3 regions of the Fictibacillus sp. 7GRE50 genome follow, and region 3 is predicted to be linked to each of the others. Evidence: riboswitches for the same ligand, from Rfam matches in the RefSeq annotation. Region 3 holds a riboswitch; each other region holds the start of a gene.
The links. Region 3 has a riboswitch for cyclic di-AMP ahead of IHV12_RS01380 (dicarboxylate/amino acid:cation symporter). Riboswitches for the same ligand answer to the same signal wherever they lie in the genome.
Positions count from the first base shown of each region.

Region 1 (3,276 bases), on a different contig from region 3:
AGTATGTGTAGAAGCCGCGAGGAGAGTTCCTCTTCCGCAGGCTTCTTTTTTGTTGCCATTTTTCAACCGTAACAAGTGTAGAAGAGAAACAAGACAGGCAATAAAGCTTGTAGGAAAAGCTGATTAACTAAATGATGTGAATTTGAGTACTGTAGCATGCATGGAAAAACACACGGATAAAGAAGGAGAAAAAACATAGTGATTTGCTTGAAAAATATGGAGAACGTGAGGAAATAAGATGGTGGATACAGAAGTTTTAGTTAAATTGGGTACAGCGATCGTATTAGGTATGTTATTAGGTATAGAAAGAGAAATCAGGAAAAAACCCGTAGGTTTACGTACGTGTATGGTTATTTCAATAGTAAGTTGTTTACTAACTATCATTTCTATTGAATCTGCTTACGTTTTTCCAAAGTCAGAACATGTGAAAATGGATCCTATGCGTTTAACGGCACAAATTATTTCAGGGATAGGTTTCCTTGGAACTGGAGTCATCCTTCGAAGAAATAATGATGTCATCTCGGGGTTAACGACGGCATCCATAATATGGGGCGCTGCAGGTACAGGGATTGCAGTAGGGTCTGGCTTCTTATTAGAGGCACTAATTTGTGTATTCCTAATTTTGTTCAGCGTAGAAGTTATGCCAGCAATAATAAGGTACATTGGTCCAAAATGTTTAAGAGAAAAAGAAATACACATGACAATTATGATTGATAAGAGTATTCAAATTTCTGAGCTGCTAGTAGCTGTTAGGGAAAAAGATATTATGATAAAAAAAATAAAAATAAAAGATTTAGTGGACGAGAAAAATGAGATTGATCTTCATGTTATGGTTGCAGATTCTAGGTTAACAGCTGATGTGTATAACGAGGTAAAAAAAATAGCTGCAATCAAAAGTTTAGAAATTGAAAATGTTGCTTAATAAAACTAAACGTATCGTAAATTAATGTTGTGCTTTTTTCGTGTACTGAAATTTATTCTGCAAAAATGTTGAGGTGTGAATTGTGCAAAAAACTACAGAATGAAAATAAAAGTTTTATAGTTTTCCATAAGAAAAATAAATGGATTCAGAGTAATTGATTTAATATTCAAACTATTTTTTATTTGTAAATATCATGATAATTAAAGAAAAACAAAGAAATTAGTAGTAATGTTTATTAAAAGTGAATAAAATAACTTAAATTGATTAAATTCGATTTAAAATATTATATTTTTAGGGATTTTATTTGATTTACAACGGCTGAAACCAGGAGTAATATATTGCTTATCGTAAAACTTTAAATTTTTTCCATGACCGCTGAATCCATTATTGGAACGGAGGAACCATCGGCAGTTCAGTTCTTCACTGCCAGGGGTGAAACTTATTTAAGTCGGGCGACTTCTGCCGTCCGAACCCGTCAGCTAACTTCGTAAGCGTGGTAGGAGAGGGAAGGTGAATTAAAAAAAGAGTAATGACAATTTAACAAACTATGATTTTAATATCATGCGTCTTTATCGCTTAATTCCTAAGTTTAGGAAGCGGGGGAACCAACCGCAGTTCTTCGTATCTGCATGGGGTGAATCTCGAGAGATCGAGTAGGGCTACTCTCAAGCCCGAATCCGTCAGCTAACTCCGTAAGCGTACAGAGAGAGGCAACAAATTTCGTGTATTCACACGCTTATTCAAGTATGTGTAGAAGCCGCGAGAAGAGTTCCTCTTCCGCAGGCTTCTTTTTTGTTGCCTTTTTTTCACTATCCAAAAGTATAACTTGTCGGCGCGATGGTTTTCGACGTAGCAACAAGTTTAAGACGATAGTATAAGTGCAGCTAAGGCTGACATGAGAGGCTAGAAGTTAGCCTAGTTTTCTTTAAGAGATGGAGGGTGGAACGATGGAGAAATCATCTGGGAACGTGCTCATTATGTTTCCTGATCTAGTTTCAGATGTTTTTATTTCAAAACTAAGATTGTGTGAAGACTATCAATCTCTTGTTCTCTGTGTTCCTAACCGAGAAGAAGCAGAAAGACTCTCACAAGTTGGGTTTCAACATGTATATGTCATGAATTATGTTGACAAGCGTAAAGTTATCGAGATGGTAGGTCCTTTTGTTCAAAAAATCATTGTTGTTGAATCTGGATTTTTAGAATGTTGCCAAACGATTGAACTCATTCGCAGCATTTATAACATACCTGTTTATGTCATCAAATCAGACACACGGTATATTTCCAGAGTTTATAAGGAGTTAGGTGCAGATTACGTAATCTATAACAAAACCGGAAATATTCAATTCTTACTTTCTTCATAAAAAAAAGAGCGGAGGAATTCATTTATGAGATTAAGTCCAAACGAAATTGAACAGATTTTGTTAAAAGCGAAAAGAGATCAATTGAATGCTTATTATGCAAGTGTGATTCAACATAGTCTCTCAAAATGGATCATACAAGACACGCTTAGAAGTAAAGGTTAAGCAATTACAGGAGGGAACCCATCAAAGAAAAGATGTTCCCTCTGTAAATCCAAACCAGTGATAGGCAGGGTGAAAACATGGGGACAGAGTCAGTTGTTTTATTGCCAAAAAGGTTGTCGATCGGACAGATCAATGAATTTGTCAATGCTGCTGGTTCTTTCGAAAGTGAGATTCTTTTCTTTTATCAAGGCATACAGATTAATGCGAAAGGCTTACTATCCGTTAATCTATTCTTTTTGTCACACTATTCAAGAAATCAAAACGAACCGATCACACTTAGAATTGAAGGTTGTGATGCTCAAGAGGCTATCAAAAATTTATCTCTAATGCTGAATGGTTACTTAGAACAATGAACTAATAAAAAGAAGGTGTAAAAATGTTAGATGTGATGATGGTTTTATTGATGGTAGGAATGCCTGTCTTAATGATGGGTCTAGCAAAATGGTCATCAAGTGTTGTTGATGAAGGAAGTGTAAATAAATGATGACTGTCATGTTTGGATTAGCCGTTTTAACAACGGTGTATCTTCTTTACGTATTATTGAATCCAGAGAAATTTTAGGAGGTTTTTCCGTTGTTAGTCAGTTTACTCTCTATAGCTATAACGCTACTTATAGCTCTTTTACTTGCAAAACCAGTAGGAATTTATTTAGCGAACTCGTTCAATTATTCGAATAAAAACAAACTCTTTTATCCTTTCGAAAAACTGATTTATTCCATTAGTGGAATGAAAAATAAAAATCAATCTTGGAAAGTTTATGCTTCATCAGTCATTGTGATCAATGCGATTATGATTCTATTAGTTTATTTAATCTTCCGTTTCCAAGGCAGT
Region 1 covers NZ_JACZDW010000002.1:158,892-162,167, reverse strand. The annotation lists gene IHV12_RS07935 (MgtC/SapB family protein) at 242-922, shown strand; cyclic di-AMP (ydaO/yuaA leader) riboswitch at 1,286-1,432, shown strand; cyclic di-AMP (ydaO/yuaA leader) riboswitch at 1,486-1,637, shown strand; gene IHV12_RS07930 (hypothetical protein) at 1,870-2,283, shown strand; gene IHV12_RS07925 (hypothetical protein) at 2,308-2,445, shown strand; gene IHV12_RS07920 (HPr family phosphocarrier protein) at 2,523-2,798, shown strand; gene IHV12_RS07915 (hypothetical protein) at 2,822-2,929, shown strand; gene IHV12_RS23055 (potassium-transporting ATPase subunit F) at 2,926-3,006, shown strand; gene kdpA (potassium-transporting ATPase subunit KdpA) at 3,019-3,276, shown strand, end outside.
Region 1: it holds a riboswitch for cyclic di-AMP, as region 3 does, so the genes downstream of both, IHV12_RS07930 (hypothetical protein) here and IHV12_RS01380 (dicarboxylate/amino acid:cation symporter) in region 3, are expected to answer to the same signal.

Region 2 (3,276 bases), on a different contig from region 3:
CGCTGAAGGGGATGGTACTGTTCATGTGGTGGCAAGTGGTCCTGATACTCAGCTTGGAATCATGAGTGATCTATTCTATTCTTTGATCTCATGTGCAGAGAAATCGATCTGGATCGCAACACCATATTTTGTTCCTAATGAAGCGATTCGAACGGCTTTAAGAGTGGCAGCAAAAAAAGGTGTCCAGGTCCGTTTGTTGGTTCCTGAGATTAATGATGGATTCTTGACGCAATATGCAACGCGCTCTTATTTTCCAGAGCTACTGCGTTCTGGAATAGAGATCTATTCCTACAAAAAAGGATTTCTGCATCAAAAAGTAATCATTATTGATGGCGATACTGCTTCAATCGGTACAGCTAATATGGATATGAGAAGTTTTCACCTTAACTTCGAAGTGAACGTATTCTTGCTGAATACATCATCTGTCTCAGATCTTGTAGAACAATATCAAGAAGACATGGTGGAATCTATAAAAGTGAAGCCCGTAGAGTTTTACAAAAGAGGTTTGTGGGAACGAACAAAGGAATCGTTTGCTCGTCTCTTCTCAGGTGTACTTTAATCACAAATGCTCGTTAGTAACACTAAATTGATATCAAAAAACTAGAATAGAAAATCCTCCTCATGAATAGGTTGTACGAGACCATGAAAGTTGAGGGGGTTCTTTTTATGGATTGGCTCGAAGCCTTAATATTAGGCATTGTGCAAGGGATAACAGAATTTTTGCCTGTCAGTTCTACAGGACACCTCCTTCTAGGCAGGCAAGTGTTTCAGCTAGAAGAAGCCGGGTTGTTTCTTGATAGCATGCTTCATATAGGAACACTTATTGCTGTGATGACGGTTTATTGGAGAGAAATCTTAGAAGTTATAAAAAGACCACTCAGCAAAACGGGAGTTCTGCTTATCGCTGGAACGATTCCAACCGCTGTTATAGGACTAGCATTTAAAGATTTTTTTGAAGAGATCTCAAAAACCGGGATCACGGTTGGATGGGAGTTCTTAATTACAGGTTTTTTGCTTTGGTGGGCGGATTCTTATAAGCGAAATGGATATAAAGGGATTGAAGATATAACAATAAGGGATGCACTTGTGATCGGTACGTTTCAAGGTGCGGCTATTCTTCCTGCTATTTCACGATCAGGACTAACGATTGCAGCAGCGCTCTTTTGCAAGATCGATAAAAAAGCAGCGGCCTATTTTTCTTTTTTATTATCCATACCATCTATCGCAGGAGGAGTAGTATTGCAGTCAAAAGATCTATTTACGGGTGGACATCCACCTATCTCTTATTCAGCCTTATTGGTCGGTACTTTAGCATCGGCTCTATTTGGATATGTGGCGGTAAAGTGGATGATCAAACTCCTTCAAACCGGTACGTTAAAAGGATTTGCTGTCTATGTTTGGTTGATTGGAATAGTAGTATTGATCCTTCAATTTTCAGGTATAATGTAAAGTATTTGTTAACACTAAAAAAATGGATTGACTTTTAAAAGATAGAGGATTACAGTATATGTAATTCAAAATTTAGCAGGCTTTAGATCGCTGAATTTACAGTTATTTTTATGGTGAAACTACTGTAAAACGGGGGAACCAATCTTTTGGGGTGAATTTTGCTCTATTTGCAAAAAGGGATACTCCAATCCCTAATCCGACAGCTAACCCCGTAAGCGTCATGTCACTGGAGAGGTCAATTTGGTGGAAAACCGGACCCGCTTCTTTGTGTGGTCTTTTTTTGCGTTTTTTTACTTAAATTTATATACCTCTTGACCAGCAAGGCTAGAGAACAACGAAGCAAAAACTTCATGGATTTTAAGGGGAGACCATAATGAAAAAACAGTTTGCAGTAATTGGTTTAGGACGTTTTGGAGGCAGCATCTGTCGAGAATTTGCGACGATGGGCTATGATGTTCTAGCTATAGATAAAGATATGGAAAGAGTAAATGAGTTTGCAACAATAGCTACTCAGGCTGTTCAAGCTAACTCTACGGATGAAAACGTAATGAAGTCTTTAGGAATCCGAAATTTTACACAGGTAATTGTTTCGATCGGTGAAGACATCCAAGCAAGTATCTTAACTACTTTACTTTTAAAAGAAGCAGGCGTTCAAAAAGTATGGGTAAAAGCACAGAATGACTATCATCATAAAGTGTTGGAAAAGCTAGGAGCAGACCGTATTATCCACCCAGAGCGTGATATGGCGCTTCGCGTTGCTCAACTCATATCTTCTGAAAAGATTATTGATTTTATTGAGCTATCGCATGAACACAGTATTGTTGAGATAGGTGTAACGGATAAGCTAGTGAATCGGACGCTAACAGATCTAGATGTTCGTGCACGCTATGGATGTAATATCGTCGCAATCAAACGCGGAGATGAGATACTCGTTTCACCGATTGCTGATGTATCTCTTCAATATGGGGATATACTTGTCGTGATCGGTCGTAACGAAGATCTAAATCGTTTTGAGGATGAGGAAGTGTAAGCATTGGCACTACATGTTAGAAAGCATAAACGTTTTTTGCACAACCCAATTAGATTGAACCCTCCTCAGTTTTTAGCGTTACTATTTTTATTTCTTATTTTCGTTGGGACGTGTTTGTTAAAGCTTCCTATTGCCCATGAAAAAACGTTATCGTGGGTAGATGCTTTTTTTATTGCAACTTCAGCAGCAACAGTAACAGGCTTAGCTACTGTTGATCCTGGCTCAACGTTCACACTCTTTGGTGAGATCGTCATCTTGTTCTTAATCCAAGTCGGAGGACTTGGGGTCATGTCATTTGCTTCATTAGTCGTTATTATGATGGGGAGGAAAATATCCATCAAACAACGTGTTCTGATGCAAGAAGCACTCAACCAGCCTTCTATAGGCGGGGTAATCCGGTTAGTTCGAAATCTGTTTGTATTTTCAATCAGCATCCAGATTATCGCCATCTTTTTTCTATCACTAAGGCTTGTTCCAGACTTTGGTGTTAGTAAAGGAATTTACTATAGCATCTTTCATGTTATATCGGCATACAACAATGCAGGATTCTCGTTGTGGTCTGACGGTCTAATGGGTTATGTAGGAGATCCGATGGTGAACATCGTCATATCGTTTCTGTTTATAACAGGGGGAATTGGGTTTACCGTATTGGTTGATATATGGGTGAGCCGAAGCTGGAAAAAACTTTCTCTTCATACAAGAGTGATGTTGCTTTCTACTTTGATTATTAATATTGTGGCAATCTTGTTCTTCTACTTATTTGAGTTTAATAATCCTAAGACCATTGGAATGCTTTC
Region 2 covers NZ_JACZDW010000002.1:574,685-577,960, reverse strand. The annotation lists gene cls (cardiolipin synthase) at 1-559, shown strand, start outside; gene IHV12_RS10100 (undecaprenyl-diphosphate phosphatase) at 667-1,449, shown strand; cyclic di-AMP (ydaO/yuaA leader) riboswitch at 1,528-1,683, shown strand; gene IHV12_RS10095 (potassium channel family protein) at 1,823-2,479, shown strand; gene IHV12_RS10090 (TrkH family potassium uptake protein) at 2,483-3,276, shown strand, end outside.
Region 2: it holds a riboswitch for cyclic di-AMP, as region 3 does, so the genes downstream of both, IHV12_RS10095 (potassium channel family protein) here and IHV12_RS01380 (dicarboxylate/amino acid:cation symporter) in region 3, are expected to answer to the same signal.

Region 3 (3,276 bases):
AAAATAATGTTTGTTCAAATCAAAGACTTAGCGTTTCATTATAAAAATTCGCGTAACCCTTTGTTCGAAAATCTTTCTTTAAACTTTAATCAAGGAGAAGTTTCGGTGATCTTAGGAGAAAGCGGAAGCGGGAAAAGTACGTTACTTCGTCTTATAGCAGGACTAGAGGTGCCCTCAAGAGGATCGATCCTCATAGATCAGGCTGTCATGAATGATACATTTCGTTTTGTTCAGCCAGAAAAACGTGGTGTAGGTTTGGTTTTTCAAGATTATGCTTTGTTCCCTCATATGACGGTTGAAAAGAACATAAAATTTGGCTTAACGAAAATGAATCGTAAGCAGAAGCAAGCACGCATGGAAGAATTATTGGCTATTGTGGGAATGGAGGACTATGCTTCTCGTTATCCTTATGAATTGAGCGGTGGACAGCAGCAGCGTGTTGCACTAGCTAGGGCTATGGCACCAAATCCATCTTTGATCATGTTTGATGAACCATTTAGCAATCTCGATTCTAAGCTTCAACTACAGATTCGGGATGAGTTACAGGAAATTTTAAAACGTACGGGGATCACGTCTATTTTTGTAACTCACGATGAAGAGGATGCTCGTGCTATAGGGGACAGGATCATACTAATGAACAATGGAAAGATACAGGATGAAGGGCGTCCAGAAATGGTATTGAAGAGGAATAAAGAACAATTATCACTCGCATACGTATAAAAACAAAAAACCGGGATATCCCGGTTTTTATTTTTGGCTGTTTTCTAAAGAATTGTTACTAATAGATCTTTTTGAATTTGCCTATATAACTGTTGATTGGAGTGGTAAAGTGACACGTACGAATGTGGTTCACGCCTGCCCCATGGAAAGCGAGCAGCCTGGAACGGAAATCCACACTCCCAAAAGAACCTATGTTTTAAACAGCCTTATTTTTTAAATTGAGTATCTAATTTACCGTTCATATCGATTAAAAATCCGATTTCTCTTCCTAATAATTCACCTAATTCTTTTGCTTTCTTTTCGCTTTCGTTCTTTATTTGTTCAATCGTAAGTTCACCTTTTAATTTGGATGCTCCAACGATTATACTTAATTCACCTTTTTCATAAAATACGATTTTCATTTACAATACCTCCCTGAAAAATAGAACCTTATATATAATTCGTTTTTTTCTATATGCTTATGGGGTAGAAGTGAGAATATGGAAAAACATTCATTATGAAACAATTAATTGGAATAAATAAGCATAGTGAGTATTCTTGACAAAAATTTATGTATGTTGATAAAATTAGAGCATATTATATATGATTCGCTGAATTCGGATGTTCTATTCCATAGAATATCTTGAAGCGGGGGAACCACGATATGGCTTATAAAGCCTAGGGATGAATTTGTGCATACACAAAAGGGACAACTCTCAATTTCCTAATCCGACAGCTAACCTCGTAAGCGTTTTTGGAGAGAGAACTCTATACATGGGCTCAGTCTATGTGTTGCGGTGTATTCCCACGGAAAATCCTCTCTATTTTCGGTGGGTTTTTATATGCAACAAATAGGGCATGTATTAGTATAAAATTTCTTCATCGTACTGCACACTAAATAGTGAGAAGATTTTAACAAAGGGGGTACTTTATTATGAAATTGTCTACAAAAATTTTAATTGCACTTGCACTTGGGGTTGTCGCGGGATTAATTCTTAATCTAGCTGTACCAGATGCTTTTTCAACACTGGATAAATACGTTTTAAAGCCAGTCGGGACATTATTCTTAAACCTTATTAAAATGTTAGTTGTTCCAATTGTTTTTTTCTCAATCGTACTTGGAACTGCGGGATTAGGTGATCCGAAGAAACTTGGAAGAGTGGGTGCCAAAACGGTTGGGTTCTTCTTAGGAACTACAACAATTGCGATTACGATCGCGATGGCTTTAGCGCTTATCTTTCAACCAGGTGTAGGGGACTTTAAAACAGAAGGTGCTAAGTTTGAGCAACAAGAAGCGCCAGCAGTTACGGACACGTTGCTGAACATTATTCCTACTAATCCAATTCAATCGATGGCTGAAGGAAACATGCTTCAAATTATCGCGTTTTCCGTATTTGTAGGATTTGCTTTAACGATGTTGGGAAGCAAAACAAAAGGTATTATGGATTTAATTGAACAAGGTAACGACATTATGATGTATCTTGTAAACCTAATTATGAAATTTGCTCCATATGGTGCTTTTGCATTGATTGCTTCAGCGGTAGGAAGTCAAGGAATGGATGCTATCAAAGCGATGGGCTTATACATGAGCGTAGTTATTTTAGCTTTATTCATCCACTCTGTTGTCGCGTATGGTGGTTCAATTGCTCTATTTGCAAAGAAGAGCCCGCTCTGGTTCTTTAAAGGCTTCGCGCCGGCAATGTCAGTTGGATTTAGTACGTCTAGTTCAAATGCAACACTTCCAATCTCAATGAAAACAGCTCAAGAGAATTTAGGTGTTCGAAAATCGATAAGTGGTTTTGTACAGCCGCTTGGTGCAACGATTAACATGGATGGAACAGCTATCATGCAAGGTGTTGCGACGATTTTTATCGCTCAAGTATACGATGTTAACTTAGGTTTAACACAGATGCTTACTGTTATTTTAACGGCAGTGCTTGCTAGTATCGGTACAGCTGGTGTTCCTGGAGTTGGATTGATCATGTTAGCGATGGTATTGAACTCTGTAGGATTACCTGTCGAGGGTATTGCCTTAATCCTAGGTGTTGATAGACTTCTTGATATGCTTAGAACAGCTGTTAACATCACTGGTGATGCTGCTTGTGCTGTAATCGTTGATAAAGGCGAAGACAAACATCTTGGGACTCGTGAACAAGAAGTTAGTGCATAAATAATCACTTCAAAAGGCCGCGGTGTATACATATACCTGCGGCCTTTTTGTATGCCCATTTCCCTAGTTTACAAATGTTGAGTAAATAAATGTAAGCACTAATGAAAAATCATGGTAAAATAAGAAGATACTTAATGAGATTTCGGAGTGATCTTCTTGGAAAAATGGCTAGAGATACTAACGCTTGCAGCAAAGATCATATGGGTACAGATTCAAACCGCTATTAATCCTATCATCGAGTTAACAGAGAGCGCGATGAACTCTTTTTGGTTTGTCTTTTCACTCACGATCATCACAGGCTACGTATTACTAAGGCTTGTACAGAATGCAATTACTTATTATCAAGCTCATAATTTTATTCACAGAAAAATGAATAACGAACCCGCTAGTGATATAGAATTCACCCT
Region 3 covers NZ_JACZDW010000001.1:283,726-287,001, reverse strand. The annotation lists gene IHV12_RS01395 (ABC transporter permease) at 1-7, shown strand, start outside; gene IHV12_RS01390 (ABC transporter ATP-binding protein) at 7-720, shown strand; gene IHV12_RS01385 (hypothetical protein) at 927-1,121, opposite strand; cyclic di-AMP (ydaO/yuaA leader) riboswitch at 1,299-1,465, shown strand; gene IHV12_RS01380 (dicarboxylate/amino acid:cation symporter) at 1,634-2,869, shown strand; gene IHV12_RS01375 (hypothetical protein) at 3,026-3,276, shown strand, end outside.